DNA from 2 places in the Neobacillus sp. Fa239 genome. Region 1 is predicted to be linked to the other one. Evidence: a T-box and tRNA genes for the amino acid it is inferred to sense, from the RefSeq annotation. Region 1 holds a T-box; the other holds one or more tRNA genes.

Evidence for each region. The T-box of region 1 lies ahead of ACZ5XR_RS20435 (glycine--tRNA ligase). A T-box ahead of a tRNA ligase gene usually reads a tRNA of that ligase, here a tRNA-Gly.
Region 2: it has a tRNA-Gly gene. The T-box ahead of ACZ5XR_RS20435 (glycine--tRNA ligase) is inferred to sense a tRNA for this amino acid. The anticodon was not compared.

Annotation. Positions count from the first base shown of each region.
Region 1 is NZ_AP041611.1:4,127,438-4,135,537, reverse strand. It holds gene ACZ5XR_RS20470 (HD family phosphohydrolase) at 1-88, shown strand, start outside; gene ybeY (rRNA maturation RNase YbeY) at 85-555, shown strand; gene ACZ5XR_RS20460 (diacylglycerol kinase family protein) at 539-919, shown strand; gene ACZ5XR_RS20455 (cytidine deaminase) at 1,108-1,509, shown strand; gene era (GTPase Era) at 1,499-2,422, shown strand; gene ACZ5XR_RS20445 (YqzL family protein) at 2,583-2,726, shown strand; gene recO (DNA repair protein RecO) at 2,762-3,514, shown strand; T-box leader at 3,566-3,736, shown strand; gene ACZ5XR_RS20435 (glycine--tRNA ligase) at 3,788-5,170, shown strand; gene ACZ5XR_RS20430 (helix-turn-helix transcriptional regulator) at 5,288-5,920, shown strand; gene ACZ5XR_RS20425 (pyruvate, water dikinase regulatory protein) at 5,952-6,761, shown strand; gene ACZ5XR_RS20420 (hypothetical protein) at 6,998-7,165, shown strand; gene dnaG (DNA primase) at 7,362-8,100, shown strand, end outside.
Region 2 is NZ_AP041611.1:767,350-775,449, reverse strand. It holds gene ACZ5XR_RS03680 (PrkA family serine protein kinase) at 1-548, opposite strand, end outside; gene trmL (tRNA (uridine(34)/cytosine(34)/5-carboxymethylaminomethyluridine(34)-2'-O)-methyltransferase TrmL) at 881-1,354, opposite strand; gene ACZ5XR_RS03670 (amidase domain-containing protein) at 1,408-2,277, opposite strand; gene queG (tRNA epoxyqueuosine(34) reductase QueG) at 2,353-3,486, opposite strand; gene ACZ5XR_RS03660 (B3/B4 domain-containing protein) at 3,565-4,236, shown strand; tRNA gene ACZ5XR_RS03655 (tRNA-Gly) at 4,315-4,388, opposite strand; gene ACZ5XR_RS03650 (alpha/beta hydrolase) at 4,568-5,512, opposite strand; gene ACZ5XR_RS03645 (hypothetical protein) at 5,769-6,296, opposite strand; gene ACZ5XR_RS03640 (hypothetical protein) at 6,515-6,712, opposite strand; tRNA gene ACZ5XR_RS03635 (tRNA-Leu) at 6,837-6,917, opposite strand; tRNA gene ACZ5XR_RS03630 (tRNA-Leu) at 6,941-7,026, opposite strand; tRNA gene ACZ5XR_RS03625 (tRNA-Cys) at 7,073-7,146, opposite strand; tRNA gene ACZ5XR_RS03620 (tRNA-Gly) at 7,155-7,229, opposite strand; tRNA gene ACZ5XR_RS03615 (tRNA-Gln) at 7,234-7,308, opposite strand; tRNA gene ACZ5XR_RS03610 (tRNA-His) at 7,347-7,422, opposite strand; tRNA gene ACZ5XR_RS03605 (tRNA-Trp) at 7,438-7,511, opposite strand; tRNA gene ACZ5XR_RS03600 (tRNA-Tyr) at 7,551-7,635, opposite strand; tRNA gene ACZ5XR_RS03595 (tRNA-Thr) at 7,668-7,740, opposite strand; tRNA gene ACZ5XR_RS03590 (tRNA-Phe) at 7,758-7,833, opposite strand; tRNA gene ACZ5XR_RS03585 (tRNA-Asp) at 7,840-7,916, opposite strand; tRNA gene ACZ5XR_RS03580 (tRNA-Met) at 7,920-7,993, opposite strand; tRNA gene ACZ5XR_RS03575 (tRNA-Val) at 8,003-8,078, opposite strand.

The DNA of each region.
Region 1 (8,100 bases):
TGCTCACACTCTATGTGAAACATTAAAAGGAATTTTTCACTCACGGATTGAATATCCAGAAATGACTAAGAAGGTGAACCAAGCATGAAGTTAATCATTGATTTTTTAGATGAAACAAGTCAATTGTCAGAAGATCAAATTCATGAAATTGATCAACTGCTAAATTTTGCGGCCAATAAACTTGAAATTGAGGATGAAAGTGAAGTCTCAGTCACGTTTGTTTCAAATGCAAGAATTCAAGAAATAAACCGAGAATACCGTGATAAAGATACCCCAACTGATGTGATTTCATTTGCAATGGAAGAGCTTGGTGAAGGGGAAGTGGAGTTAATTGGCGCGGAATTACCCCGCGTTTTAGGAGACATCATTATATCAATCCCAAAAGCGATAGAACAAGCTGAAGAATACGGACATTCTTTTATTCGTGAGCTTGGTTTCCTTTCCGTTCATGGATTCTTACATCTTTTAGGTTATGATCATATGACAGATGAAGAAGAGAAAGAAATGTTCACATTGCAAAGGGAAATTTTAGACAATTATGGGCTCACACGGTAGTCGAAAATCCAATTCCTTGTTTCGTTCTTTTTCATTTGCCATGAATGGAATACGATCAGCTATTCGAACAGAAAGAAACATGAAAATACATGTTACCTTTTCTGTACTGGTTATAGGCAGTGGTTTATTCTTTGGGATTTCGAAGACTGAATGGTTGATTGTTCTCATTGCAATCGGCGGAATGCTTTCTTTAGAGCTGGTTAATACGGCTATAGAGAGAGTTGTCGACCTTGTCACTGAGGAATTTCATCCTCTTGCAAAACAGGCTAAGGATATGGCTGCCAGTGCGGTATTTATATTTGCTTTCATTTCAGTCGTAATTGGCATTCTGATTTTTGTGCCTTACTTACAAAAATTACTTTAAATTGTAGGGCATTTGAATTAGGGAATAAAGTTAGATAAAATATTTTCAGTCCCCATTTTTAAAAGAAATTTAACAATTTAGAAAATTTAAAATTTTTTATTACATTTTCACTACAAGTAATGTTTTTGAAAGGATTTTGAGGTAAAATAAGAGTGAGCAGGATTCCTGCTTGAAAGGAAGAAAATTTTGTGAACATTGAGCAGTTGATTGTAGAAGCAAAATCAGCCAGAGAAAAAGCCTATATACCCTATTCAAAGTTTGGCGTTGGTGCAGCTTTGCTGACGAAGGATGGCAAAGTATATCACGGCTGTAATATTGAAAACGCTGCCTATAGTATGTGTAATTGTGCAGAACGTACAGCATTGTTTAAAGCTTATTCCGAAGGAGACCGCGATTTCGTGCTGCTTGCAGTTGTGGCCGATACTGACCGTCCGTGTTCGCCGTGCGGTGCTTGCCGCCAAGTGATTTCTGAACTATGCCCAAAGGATATGAAAGTAGTTCTAACGAACCTTAAAGGGGATATTTTAGAGACAAATGTAGAGGAATTGTTACCAGGAGCTTTTACACCGGAGGACCTAAATGTTGAATAATGGGAATGTAAAAAACGGCTTTAAATCAGGGTTTATTTCGATCATAGGTCGGCCAAATGTAGGGAAATCAACCTTTCTAAATCGGGTTATCGGGCAAAAGATTGCCATTATGAGCGATAAACCACAGACCACACGCAATAAAATTCAAGGGGTGTTAACATTAGCTGATACCCAAATGATTTTTATTGATACGCCAGGTATTCATAAACCAAAACACAGATTAGGCGACTTTATGATGAAGGTAGCCCAAAATACACTGAAAGAAGTGGATTTAGTTTTATTTATGGTAAATGCAGAAGAAGGATTTGGACGTGGTGAAGAATTCATCCTTGAAAGATTCCAAACTGTCAAGACACCAATCTTTCTGGTAATAAATAAAATTGACCAAATCCACCCTGATGACCTATTACCAATTATTGAATCATATAAAGAAAGATATCCATTTAAAGAAATTGTCCCGATTTCTGCGTTAGAAGGAAATAATGTAGAGCGTCTTTTGGAGCAGCTTAAAACTTATTTGCCAGAAGGGCCTCAATATTATCCTGCAGACCAGGTAACGGATCATCCTGAGAGATTCATAATAACTGAATTAATCAGGGAGAAAGCGCTGCATTTAACCAGGGAAGAAATTCCCCACTCTATAGCTGTTGTTCTTGATAAAATTGAACGGCAAGCAGGCAAGGATGTCATTCATGTAATGGCTACCGTAATTGTGGAGAGGGATTCGCAAAAGGGTATTATCATCGGCAAACAAGGCAGTATGCTTAAGGAAATTGGAAAAAGAGCTCGAGTAGATATTGAAAATTTACTCGGGTCAAAAGTTTTTTTAGAGCTTTGGGTGAAAGTTCAAAAGGATTGGCGAAATAAAATGTCCCAGCTTCGCGATTTTGGCTTTAATGAAGATGAATATTGAGTAATAACCCTATCTAAAATATTAGTTCAGTTTTAAGAATATGTATGGACAACATTAACAATTTTTTCGTCTTATGATTTTTGCGGCGGCAGGCTATGATAATTGTAAGGTTGGGGATTAAAAATTTAGCTAGTCTAAAAATTGAAAGGTGGGGTTTTCGATGATGGATTTTACGTGGAAAGTATTTACCCAGACAGGTAATATTGACACATATCTTCTCTTTAAGGAACTTGAGAAGGAAAACCAAGAAATACCCGGAAATCTGAATGAAGAGCTAGCACAAATAGATTTTCCCATTTCATAAGCAAGTCTTCTCGCCCACATTGGATGGTGATCATTTTGCTCCAGAAATGTGAAGGCATCGTTATAAGAACCACTGATTATAGTGAAACCAATAAGATAGTTACCTTATACACAAGGGAATGGGGAAAGATTGGTGTCATGGCTAGAGGAGCAAAAAAGCCAAACAGCCGTCTTTCTTCCATTACCCAGCTTTTTACTTATGGCTATTTTCTTATTCAAAAAGGAACAGGTCTCGGAAGTTTACAGCAGGGTGAAATTATCACTTCACTGCGTTCGATTGGCGAGGACATTTTTTTGACTGCTTACGCCAGTTATATCGTTGAATTGACCGATAAATGTACTGAAGAAAAAAAGCCGAACCCTTTTCATTTTGAGCTGTTGTATCAAACCCTGAATTATATGAATGAAGGATTTGATCCGGATGTTTTAATGAACATCTATGAAATGAAAATGTTGAATGTTATGGGGCTGTATCCCGTTTTAAATCAATGCACCATTTGCGCCAGAACGGACGGGAATTTTTCTTTTTCGATTAGAGAAGGCGGCTTTATATGTCATCGGTGTTTGGGAAGCGACCCATACAATATCAAAATATCACCGGCAACAGTGAAATTATTACGTTTATTTTATTTTTTTGATCTGTCTCGACTGGGGAATATATCACTTAAAGACGAAACAAAGGCAGAATTAAAGAAAGTGATTTCTCTTTATTATGATGAATATTCCGGCCTTCATTTAAAATCAAAAAAATTTTTAAATTCCATGGATCAATTTCGTAATCTTTTATAATTGCTTTGTTGACAATTTTAAAGGAATTAGGTAATATTTTCTTTAAAATAAATAATTGCTGTGATGGAAAAGAGTACTTGGAAATATCTATAAAAGCGAACCTAGGATGGTGGAAGCTAGGGTATAGGAAGCCAAGGAAGGCACTCCGGAGCAATCATGATGTAAAGTGGCTGATTAATGTCAGCAAATAGGGTGGAACCGCGGGTAACTCTCGTCCCTATGCCTAAGGCATAGAGGCGGGAGTTTTTTAATTTGTCAAAAGGAGAGAAAAAAATGAGTGTAACAATGGAACAAATCGTTTCCCACGCTAAGCATAGAGGTTTTATTTTTCCTGGATCCGAAATTTACGGAGGACTTGCGAATACTTGGGATTACGGTCCTTTAGGTGTGGAGTTTAAAAACAATATTAAACAAGCATGGTGGAAGAAGTTCATTCAAGAGTCGCCCTATAATGTGGGCTTGGATGCAAGTATTCTGATGAACCCAAGAACTTGGGAGGCAAGCGGTCATATCGGTAATTTTAATGACCCAATGATTGATTGTAAGAATTGCAAAGCACGTCATCGAGCTGACAAATTAATTGAAAATGCTCTTGATGAAAAGGGAATTGAATTGGTGGTGGACGGCCTCCCATTTGATAAGATGGAAGAGCTTATTAGAGAGCATAATATCGCATGCCCTGATTGTGGGAGTCATGACTTTACTGGTATCCGTCAGTTTAATTTAATGTTTAAAACCTTCCAGGGTGTAACAGAATCAAGTACCAATGAAATTTTCCTGCGTCCGGAAACGGCCCAAGGTATTTTTGTGAATTTTAAAAATGTGCAGCGGACAATGAGAAAGAAACTTCCTTTTGGTATCGCCCAAATCGGAAAAAGTTTCCGAAATGAAATAACACCAGGTAATTTCACCTTCCGAACCAGAGAGTTTGAACAAATGGAGCTGGAGTTTTTCTGTAAACCAGGAGAAGAGCTGAAATGGTTTGATTATTGGAAGGGATATGCTGAGAATTGGCTGTTATCTTTAGGAATTAATAAGGAGAATTTAAGACTTCGTGATCACTCAGAGGATGAACTTTCACATTACAGTAATGCGACAACTGATTTTGAATATAAATTTCCGTTTGGCTGGGGTGAGTTATGGGGCGTTGCTTCACGGACTGACTATGATTTGAAGCAGCATATGCAGTTTTCTGGTGAAGATTTTAATTATATTGATCCGGAGACCAATGAACGATATATTCCATTCTGTATTGAGCCATCTTTGGGAGCCGACCGCGTCACATTGGCCTTCTTGATTGATGCCTATGATGAAGAACAGCTTGAAGACGGCACGGCCCGAACAGTAATGCATTTTCATCCTGCGCTTGCACCAATAAAAGCTGCCGTGCTTCCATTATCAAAAAAACTGTCTGAAGAAGCAAAAGAAGTATTTGGTACATTGGCGAAACATTTTACGGTTGATTATGATGAAGCCGGTTCAATTGGTAAACGTTATCGTCGTCATGATGAAATTGGAACACCGTTCTGCATAACTTATGATTTTGATTCAAAGGAAGATCAAATGGTTACAGTCCGCGACAGGGACACCATGGAACAAACCCGACTTCCAATCAATGAACTTGTAAGCTTTTTGCAAAGCAAGATGGTATTTTAAAAAAGGTGCGGATTTTCCGCACCTTTTTATCTAGCATTAGTGCGGTAAATTCTTTTCAAATGAAAAATAATTGGGATATAATATTTCTATAAAAAATACATGAAATGCTACATTTAGGTGGTGAGAACAATCGAACTGACTAAGAGGCAAGAACAAATATTGCAAATTGTACAAGAAAATGGACCAATAACAGGGGAGCATATTGCAGACCAATTAAACCTGACCAGAGCAACGCTTAGGCCGGACCTTGCCATATTAACCATGGCTGGCTATTTAGATGCCAGGCCGCGTGTTGGTTATTTTTATACCGGTAAATCAGGAACACAGCTGTTAACTGAAAATTTACAGAAAATACACGTGAAAAATTATCAATCAATTCCCGTCGTCGTAAATGAAAATGTTTCAGTCTATGATGCTATTTGTACAATGTTCCTTGAAGATGTGGGTACATTATTCGTAGTGGACCAAAATTCCATTTTAGTTGGAGTTTTATCGCGGAAGGATTTATTGCGAGCAAGCCTTGGAAAGCAGGAGCTTTCGACTTTTCCTGTCAATATTATTATGACAAGGATGCCGAATATTACCATGTGTGAACGGGAAGATCTTTTAATAGATGTTGCTAAAAAATTAATTGATAAACAAATTGACGCCCTTCCTGTTGTTAAAAAAACAGAAAAAGGCTTCGAGGTTATTGGCCGTGTAACAAAAACGAATATTGCAAGAGCCTTTGTTGCACTCGGCGATGAATAAGAAAGTAATTAAAAGAGGAGATGTTAAGGGGATGAGTATGCCTATTATATATGTTGTATCTGACTCAGTTGGGGAAACAGCTGAATTAGTAACCAAAGCAGCCATTAGCCAATTTAATGGCTCAGGTATGACATTGAAAAGATATCCATATGTAGAGGACAAGGAACATATTGATGAAGTTATTTCACTGGTTGCATTGGATAAAGCTATGATCGCTTTTACACTTGTAAAGCCTGGAATGCGAACCTATATGAATCAAAAAGCGTCTGAAGCTGGAATCTATACGGTCGATTTAATGGGACCGCTGATGGACCAAATTGAGATATTCAGCGGAAAGACTCCATTGTGTGAGCCGGGACTTGTGAGAAAGCTTGATGAGGATTATTTTAAAAAGGTAGAAGCAATCGAGTTTGCTGTAAAATATGATGATGGTCGTGACCCGAGAGGAATATTAAAGGCAGATATTGTCTTAATTGGCGTATCGCGTACTTCAAAAACTCCTTTGTCGCAATATCTAGCCCATAAACGTTTAAAAGTGGCAAATGTTCCGCTTGTTCCAGAAGTAGACCCGCCGGAAGAACTTTATAAGGTTCCAAAGGAAAAGTGTATTGGCTTGAAAATAAGCCCTGAAAAACTGAATAATATCAGAAGGGAACGTTTAATTTCCTTAGGATTAAATGACCAGGCAAGCTATGCAAATATAGAACGCATTAAAGAGGAACTAACATTCTTCGATCAAGTCGTTTCAAAAATTAAATGCCCGGTAGTCGATGTAACAAATAAAGCAGTTGAGGAAACGGCCAATGTAATAGTTAATTTCATTCAAAAAAATAAAAAATAGCACATGATCGTATGATTATGTGTTTTTTTATGAAATCCAAATTTTCTTTGTTAAAAAACTATAGAAAAATTATATTGAATGTACTATAATAAAAAATTGTGATAAAAATGTATCTTTTAGGTTTAGACTTGCATATGAACGAATAAACTATTTATTGTTAGATGTCAAGGAAACTGCCGTAAAAAAATTCGACATAAATCCTTTTTAATAAAGTTTAACAGAGAAAGAAGGAATATGTGGAGGGATGTAGAATTAATACTACTATTAAAGGCATTCCAACCATTTTTGTCGATGCAGATTCATGCCCGGTTAAAGAGGGGATTGTCGAAATTGCTTCCAAATTTCCCATTAAGGTGCTTTTTGTCGCTTCCTTTATTCATTATGGAATGATTAACACTACATAGGCGGATTGGAAGTATGTTGATTCAGGGAAAGATTTACAGGCTACAGCAAGAAAGAGATTTATGGGAGAGGATCAAAACCTTTTAATTTGGGTAATCGCACAAAATTTATAAAGAGCTTAACATTATTTTTGTCGAAATTTGCAGGAATTTAACTGTTCCATGCAGAATATTTGTTTGTAAAACTGGAGTTGTTTTCATGGCAGACCGTATTGCCGAAGATAAAATAGACCAAATTCGTCAGGCTGTTGACATTGTTGAAGTGATCAGCGATTATGTTCAACTGAAAAAGCAGGGGCGAAACTACTTCGGATTATGTCCATTCCATGGAGAAAATACCCCATCTTTTTCCGTGTCGTCTGATAAGCAAATTTTCCATTGTTTTGGCTGTGGTGTGGGCGGAAATGTGTTTTCCTTTTTAATGGAGCTTGAAGGCATCACTTTTCAAGAAGCCGCCAGCAAGTTAGCCGAAAGGGCAAATATCGAACTTCATTTGAGTTTAACAAGGGATGGGAATGAAAAAAGAATTTCCAAAGAGCACCAGGCGATAAAAGAAGCACATGAGCTCTTATGTAAATTTTACCACCATCTGCTGGTAAATACAAAGGAAGGTCAACATGCTTTAGAATATTTGCTGGAAAGAGGCTTTACCAGGGAGTCTATTGATAAGTTTCAAATAGGATATGCCTTAAACTCTTGGGACTTTGTTTATAAATTTCTTTCCAAAAGAAATTTTTTGCCTGAATGGATGGAAAAAGCCGGTTTGATTATCAAAAGTGAAAAAACCGGAACCTATTTTGATCGATTTAGAGACCGAATTATGTTTCCGATTTTCGATCGTCATGGAAGTCCGATTGCTTTTTCAGGGAGGACGCTTGGTGGAGATGAGCCAAAATATTTGAACAGTCCTGAAACAGCAATCTTTAATAAAAGTAAGA
Region 2 (8,100 bases), 2.3 Mb from region 1:
TCAATTCTTCCTCCATATTCTTGCTCAAGGCGCATCATATTTAGTGGAGAAAGATTTCCTTCAATTCGAATTCCGTATTCTTCATAAAAATCAGATCTGAGATGATGCGGAATTAAGTGCAGCGGGTCTTCATGCATCGGACAGCCCTTTATGGCAAAAACAGAGCCCCTGTCCGTATGGGAATAACTTTCAAGTCCTCTTTTTAGCATGGTAACCAGCGTGGATTTCCCGCCGCTTACCGGGCCCATTAATAACAATATACGTTTTCTGACATCCAGCCTTTTGGCAGCTGGATGGAAATATTCTTCCACAAGCCGCTCCAATGCTTCCTCTAAGCCAAATAATTGATTGTTAAAGAAATTGTACTTCTTCGTCCCTTTTTCTTCTTCAATTCCTGCGTCTTTGATCATATTATATACGCGTGAATGTGCAGATTGTGCTACCCATGGCTTATCCTTTAACAACTCCAAGTAATCAGCAAACGACCCTTCCCAACGAAGTTTTTCCTCTTCTTCACGAAACATCTCGATTTTTTTTAAAATATCCATAAGGCCCTCCCCCTGTACTTTATCAGAGACGATTAATATACTCTATGCGCTTGATTCTTTGAACATGCGTAACCAAGACGTATTCGTGTCTATCTTTTTTGTTTTATCCTTAGGAATATTTACCTTTTCATTTTTTAAAGTTAGGATATAATAAAATTATATGTTCACTAATTTAAAAAATTAATGTGGGAGGAATACATAAACATGCACACATTTATCGTTATTTTGGTCATGATCGCCTTTTTAGCCGCCATCTTTACAGCTGGATATAACGACAAACCGGGCGCAAATAAATAAGCAAAAAAAGAGACCGATTCTGGCCTCTTTTCTTTTTATTTTAAATTAGGATAGTCCTGCTGCCGCAATGCTTCGTAGATTAAGATGGCTGCGGTATTGGACAGGTTTAAGGAGCGAATATTATCATTCATTGGGATTCTTAAGCTGACCTCTTTATTATTTTCAATAACATCCTTTGGAAGCCCCGTTGTTTCACGACCAAAAATAAAGTAGTACTCCTTATTTGGATCGCTATAATCAAAGGAAGAATGTGGCTTTTGGCCAAATTTGGTCAAATAAAAAAACTCGCCGCCGGCATTTTTTTCATAAAAATCATCTAAGGAATCGTAATAAACAATATTAACGAATTCCCAATAATCTAATCCAGCCCGCTTTAACATTTTATCATCAGTAGAAAATCCTAATGGACGGATTAAATGTAAAGTGGCACCTGTTCCTGCACAGGTTCTGGCAATATTCCCTGTATTTGATGGAATCTGTGGCTGATATAATACTACATGCACTGACACGTTTACTCACCTCATAAGCCATTATACCGACTCTGAGTATTGTCTACAAGAAATCAACCAATAATTGAAAAAAACTTATATTTGATATTTGGTGTATAAGCAGAAGAATCTTCATATGCCCAGTATCTTTTCCGGCTATTATACGTATGGGCATTTACTAATGGCATGCCATTAGCATCCTTGCCGGTGACCATCGTATTATGATTGAAGCGGCCATCTCCTTCAAAATCGTAACAAATGATATCACCCAATAGAAGTTGATCAGGACTGCTAACTTCTTTAGCCATTAATCCGCTCTTTGAATTAGCTAAGTATAATCTTAATGAATGTGCCATTGCCCAGCTATAGCTATAATTTTTATATTGCAGCCACCAGCCACTTCCACGCTTCGGAAATCCTCTCATTGGTGCCCCGCCTGATCTAAGGCATTGAGAAATGAAATTGGTACAATCATTTTGAAACTTAATATAGGATGGATTATAGCTATTCCACCACAGTTCCGCATATTGCACAGCTTTCAGTCGATTATATTCATAGTTCAAGCGCTCGGGATTTTCTTCTGAGAGGTCGGGTAGTGCTTCTTCTTGTTTGTCAAAAATATATGGATTGATTTCTTCATCCATTATCAGTACATTCTTATAGAACTTCCCTATTCTTTCTTCAACCTCTTCTTCTAAATAAAGGCTCCCTTTTTGCTTAATTAAGTATTGAAAATGGGTCTCGTATTTGATGGTTTGAAAATCGCCGTCGGTTGTTTCTTCGATTATTTTTCCAGCCGCTTTTACCTTTACGATTTCGGCAGACCGCTTCGCTAATGATTCCTTCTTTTTTTCAGCCTTAGAATAATAATCACTTTCATTTCTTGGGCTCCCAACAAACTGTTGAAGCCGTTTTTGAAATAAATCTTGGAGTAATTCTCGCATGGATTTCCCCCCTTTCCATTCATACATATGAAGGAAAAAGGAATTTAAAAGCAAAAAAAGAGCCAATTCGCTCTTTTATTGTTTATAATAATTAAGGCCTTTTTCAATTTCTTTTTGAACGGTTTCATCATTTTCCTGCCCTTTTGCCTCCAGCAAGGCAGCATAAGCATGGTCCCCGCCGATTTTTCCAAGAGCCCATGCCGCTGTTCCTTTCGTAACAGGGCTTGGTTCATTCTTCAATACTTCTATTAAATCAGGTACTACCGTATCGTCCTTAAAATGCGCAAGAGCAATGATGGCATTCCGCTGAATCGGCTTTTTCCCGCGCCATGCACCGGAAACATGTCCGAACTTGGCTTTAAATTCACGATTGCTCAATTTCAATATAGGGGTTAACAGAGGTTTCGCTACTTCCGGTTCAGGCTCAATCTCATCATGGAAATGAAACTCTTTTCCTTTATTAACCGGGCAAGCAGTTTGACAGGAATCACATCCATAAACACGATTGCCGATTTTTTCCCTAAATTCGTCAGGTATCAGATCCTTCGTTTGTGTTAAAAAGGAAATACAATGCTTGGCATTGATTTGTCCACCCTGAACCAAAGCACCTGTTGGGCAGGCATCAAGGCATTGCGTACAAGTACCGCATTGGTCCTCCATTGGTGTATCCGGCTCAAAGGGAAGACTCGTTATCATTTCCCCAATATAAACATAAGAGCCAAACTCAGGAGTAATAATCGCACAGTTTTTCCCGCTCCAGCCGATTCCTGCTCTCTGTGCAACAGCGCGGTCAGAAAGTTCACCTGTGTCTACCATGGATTTCAAGCGTGCGCCAGGAGCTTTTTCTAAAATAAAGGCTTCAAGCTTCTTCAATCGATCTCGAAGAACATGATGGTAATCCAATCCCCAAGAGGCTCGAGAAAAAATCCCTCTTCTTTCCCCTTTTTTGCTGACGACTCTAGTTTTCATTTTCGACGGATACGCAATCGCAATCGAGATGATTGATCTTGGTTCCTCCAGAAGCAAAGAAGGATTGGTGCGTTTCTCAATATCCGGCTCCTCAAAACCGGATTGATAGTCTAATTCCTGCTGCCGGATTAATCTATTTTTCAACTCACTAAAGGGATCGGCTGTAGTAAAACCAATTTTATCGATCCCAATTTCCTTACTGTACACAATGAGCTCTTCTTTTAGTTTTATAATATCCACAGGCGGCCTCCCCCTTCATTATTTATTTCATATCCTTTTATGATAAACTATTATTAACGTATTTTGGAGGTGAAAAGCTTGGAAATTACCCTTTCAGCAGCGCTTATCGAGCAGATTTCCAATTTTAAAGCAGGAATTATTGAATATAAAAATATCACGGTCGGAGACTCTCCCCAAATGGTAAAAGGACGGCTCCAGCTTTTCCAAGAGTCCATTTTTTTTGAATTAGAAAACAAGAACGTCACTGATTTACCGGGAATTCAGGAATGGCGCAAAGTGTTTAAAATGCTTGGAAAAGATCCAAACCGTTATCGCCCCTCAAACGAAGCACTAATTCGCAGGGTGCAAAAGCAAAATTACCTTAACCCCGTGCAAAGTGCTATCGATATCAATAATTTCTTCTCCTTACAATATCAAGTACCGATTGGCATTTATGACCTTGACCGGCTAACAGGACCGGTTGAAATCCGAATCGGCCGAAAAGGAGAAGAATATAATGGCTTAAATGGCCGGATTAATTCGTTGGAACATTTGATTATCGCTTGTGACCAACAAGGCCCATTTGGGAGCCCATTCGTGGATTCGGAACGATCACCCGTAACGGAAAAAACAACAAATGCTCTGCAAATCATTTACTTAAGGCCATCGATTGAGCAAGCATCTGCAGAAAAGCTTACCGAATCGTTATTGAATATGTTTGTCCAAGTACATGGTGGTGACGCATCGTTTCGCATTCTTGGATGCTCATAAGGCATCTTTTTTTCAGTAAAAAAAGAAAAACGCAATGCATCGTTCTCTATTGTAACGATACACTGCGTTAGTTATGTATGGAGCGGGTGATGGGAATCGAACCCACTACATCAGCTTGGAAGGCTGAGGTTTTACCAGTAAACTACACCCGCATGGTTAAATGAATAATAATTCATTTCATCTGACGTATATTATAATACATGGTTTGCTAAAATTCGTCAAGGAATTTTACGAAATTTGTCGAAATCCTCACTTGCTTTACCTAGGTGGGTTTACTCTCATCATTAATTTAGAGCTGGTTGATTTTCTTCCAGCTCTCCTTTATACCTTGTTATTTTATGTGAAAATTGATCCAGTTAAGAATGTCCGTCACCACTTCGGCCCTATTTATTTCATTCAATATTTCATGGCGGGCATCTTGATAAAATTTATAGGTTACATCTGTAATTCCAGCCTTTACAAAAGCCTGATAGGTTTTTATAACACCCTTTGTTTTACCTCCAACCGGGTCCTTGCTTCCAGAAATTAAGTAGATTGGAAGATTCAAAGGAATAGCGGCTATATTGGAAGGATGGTTGATAATTTCAAGACCTTCGAGGAGGTCATTGAAAAATCCGGAAGTAAAAACGGCTCCACAAAATGGGTCCTCGATATATTTATCTACTTCCGCTTCATCCCTGCTCAACCAATCAAATTCGGTACGATATGGACGAAACCCTTTATTATAACTGCCAAACGTTAATTTGTTCATCAACGGGCTTGATGTCTTTGCTCCTTTATTAATCATTTCACGCTTCGCAATGATTCTTCCCAGCTTCCCCATCCATCCAGGATCCCCACCTGTTCCTGAAAGAATAACACCCTTTAACACCTCCCCTGATAACTGAATATATCTTCTTGCTAAAAATGATCCCATACTATGACCAAAAAGAATGATGGGAACATCAGGGTTTTCCTTCTTAATAATCGTTGTCAACTGAATTAAGTCCTCTACTGCTTTCTCAAACCCTTGTTCAGCCGCAAAATAGCCCGGACTATTATTCAGTTCCCCCGTTCTTCCATGCCCCCGATGATCATTACCGTAAACATGGATTTTATGAAAAAACAGCTCATTAGCAAATGATTCGTATCTCTGAATATGCTCTGCCATACCGTGGGCGATTTGCACAATGGCACGCGGTGCTTCCTCCTTTTCTGATGCCCACTTACATGCATAAATTTCAGTAGAATCATTGGTTAAGAATGAAAACGAAGATAGAATGACCAGACCGACCACTCCTTTTAAAATCTAGCGATAGATTAAGGTAAGTGCATGGGCTATACATCTAATACAGTTTATTAAATTGAAGTTGGATATATTTCAGCTAAAATAAAATTTAAAGTGGTGCCTGTAAGAGTATCATTTCGGATTTTTACTTTATACTTGTCCCAAAAAAGACCGTCTTAAAAAAGAAACGGTCTAAAGGTTTTCTGAGTGTCAATTAATGCCCATAACGCTTCTTCAACATCATTTCCAGCTAATTAAGGGGATCCTAGTAGTATCGACGAGGTGAGCGGCTGCCAAAAGGGTGAACGTGTTCTAAATCAGCATGGCGGAAGCTAATCATTGGTACTGCATCTTCAAGTGAAAATCCATCGGATGAAAAACCGCCTGTTACACTGACTTGAATTAAATCACCAGGTTTTGTTACATCACCACTAATTGTAACTACCAAGATTTGTGGGTTTGATTGAGTAGCAGCGTCTTTAGTAGAATCGTCTGTTGAATCGTCTGTTGAATCAGCTTCTGTTGGAGGAGTGGATTGTTCGATTTTTTGAGAGAACATGACTGCTGAACTTGGTGCAAGTGTGATTGGAACGGATGGTAGAAGAGCTGTCATTTCTGAAGATGGAAAATTGGAGCCATTTGGGTCGGATACAATTAAAGCTTGATGGATCTCTACATATACTGTTAAAGCTGTTCTGCTAAGATTCGTAAGGGAAATAAATACATGGTTAATAGGATTTCCACTGCTCGTTTTATTTGGTACCAAAAACGGACCTGTTGTAAGTGAAGGCATCGAATTCACCTCCTTTCAAAATGTAATCTATCATTCCATATATTAAATGCAAAAAGTGTTCTATTTGATAGGGACAATTTATATAGTTAATCCGTACATTTTATGTGATTATTTGTAAAAATAATATATGAAGAAATCAAATTTACGGGATTTAAATCTTGTGAGCAATGATATTTCAGGCCATGAAACTTAATTTTGTTAACGATCTTTTGTGATTTTTATATGAAGAATTCTTCTAAGTTATCTATTCTTCTTTTTGAGCATTTTTTGCTAGCGTAGACTCCTTCCTTCTCTGATTTGTAGTCTGAAGCTTGTAGCCTAACACTGGCGACACTTTTGGTTGCTTTCTCTTCTGTATTGTCGCCAATAGGCTTCATAGGCGACAATATCGGCAACTTCTTCATTTTCTTTTCCAATTAAAAAGAAACTCTTTAACTACACATTCTGGTTCAATAACGAAAAAAGCACTCACAAACATTGATTTAACAACATTTGTGAGTGCTTTACAGCGTTTAAATTTAGTTTATCTAAATCTAAAGATACCGGTGGTCGGGGTCGAACCGACACTCCAGAGGAACACGATTTTGAGTCGTGCGCGTCTGCCAATTCCGCCACACCGGCGTAATAAAATTTTAAATAAATAATGCCGAGGACCGGAATCGAACCGGTACGGTAGTCACCTACCGCAGGATTTTAAGTCCTGTGCGCCTGCCAGTTCCGCCACCCCGGCGAAATCTAATTACCTGTTCTAATCCAAAACCCAACATTTATTTAATTGGAGGCGGCAACCGGATTCGAACCGGTGGTAAAGGTTTTGCAGACCTCTGCCTTACCACTTGGCTATGCCGCCGTATTTTATGGAGCGGAAGACGGGATTCGAACCCGCGACCCCCACCTTGGCAAGGTGGTGTTCTACCACTGAACTACTTCCGCAAATTGGCTGGGCTAGCTGGATTTGAACCAACGCATGTCGCAGTCAAAGTGCGATGCCTTACCGCTTGGCTATAGCCCAATAATAATACAATTTATTGAAATATTCAATACTTTTAATGGGGCGACTGATGGGAATCGAACCCACGAATGTCGGAACCACAATCCGATGCGTTAACCACTTCGCCACAATCGCCACAATAAAATCAATTGGCAGGGGTAGTAGGAATCGAACCCACACCAAAGGTTTTGGAGACCTTCGTTCTACCTTTAAACTATACCCCTATGTTATGAAAAGTTATTTTCACTTGTGCGAAAAAAATTTGGTGGAGGGGGACGGATTCGAACCGCCGAACCCCGAGGGAGCGGATTTACAGTCCGCCGCGTTTAGCCACTTCGCTACCCCTCCACATAATATTAACTGAATTTGTCAGCTTAAGGTGCCGACGAGAGGAATCGAACCCCCAACCTACTGATTACGATTCAGTTGCTCTACCAATTGAGCTACATCGGCGTATCTTTTAATCTAAATGGTGGCTCAGGACGGAATCGAACCGCCGACACAAGGATTTTCAGTCCTTTGCTCTACCGACTGAGCTACTGAGCCAACATATGGCGGTCTGGACGGGACTCGAACCCGCGACCTCCTGCGTGACAGGCAGGCATTCTAACCAACTGAACTACCAGACCGAATTGCGGGGACAGGATTTGAACCTGCGACCTTCGGGTTATGAGCCCGACGAGCTACCGGACTGCTCCACCCCGCGACAATATTATGGTGGAGGATGACGGGATCGAACCGCCGACCCTCTGCTTGTAAGGCAGATGCTCTCCCAGCTGAGCTAATCCTCCATTATAATGAAAGTTATTTTCC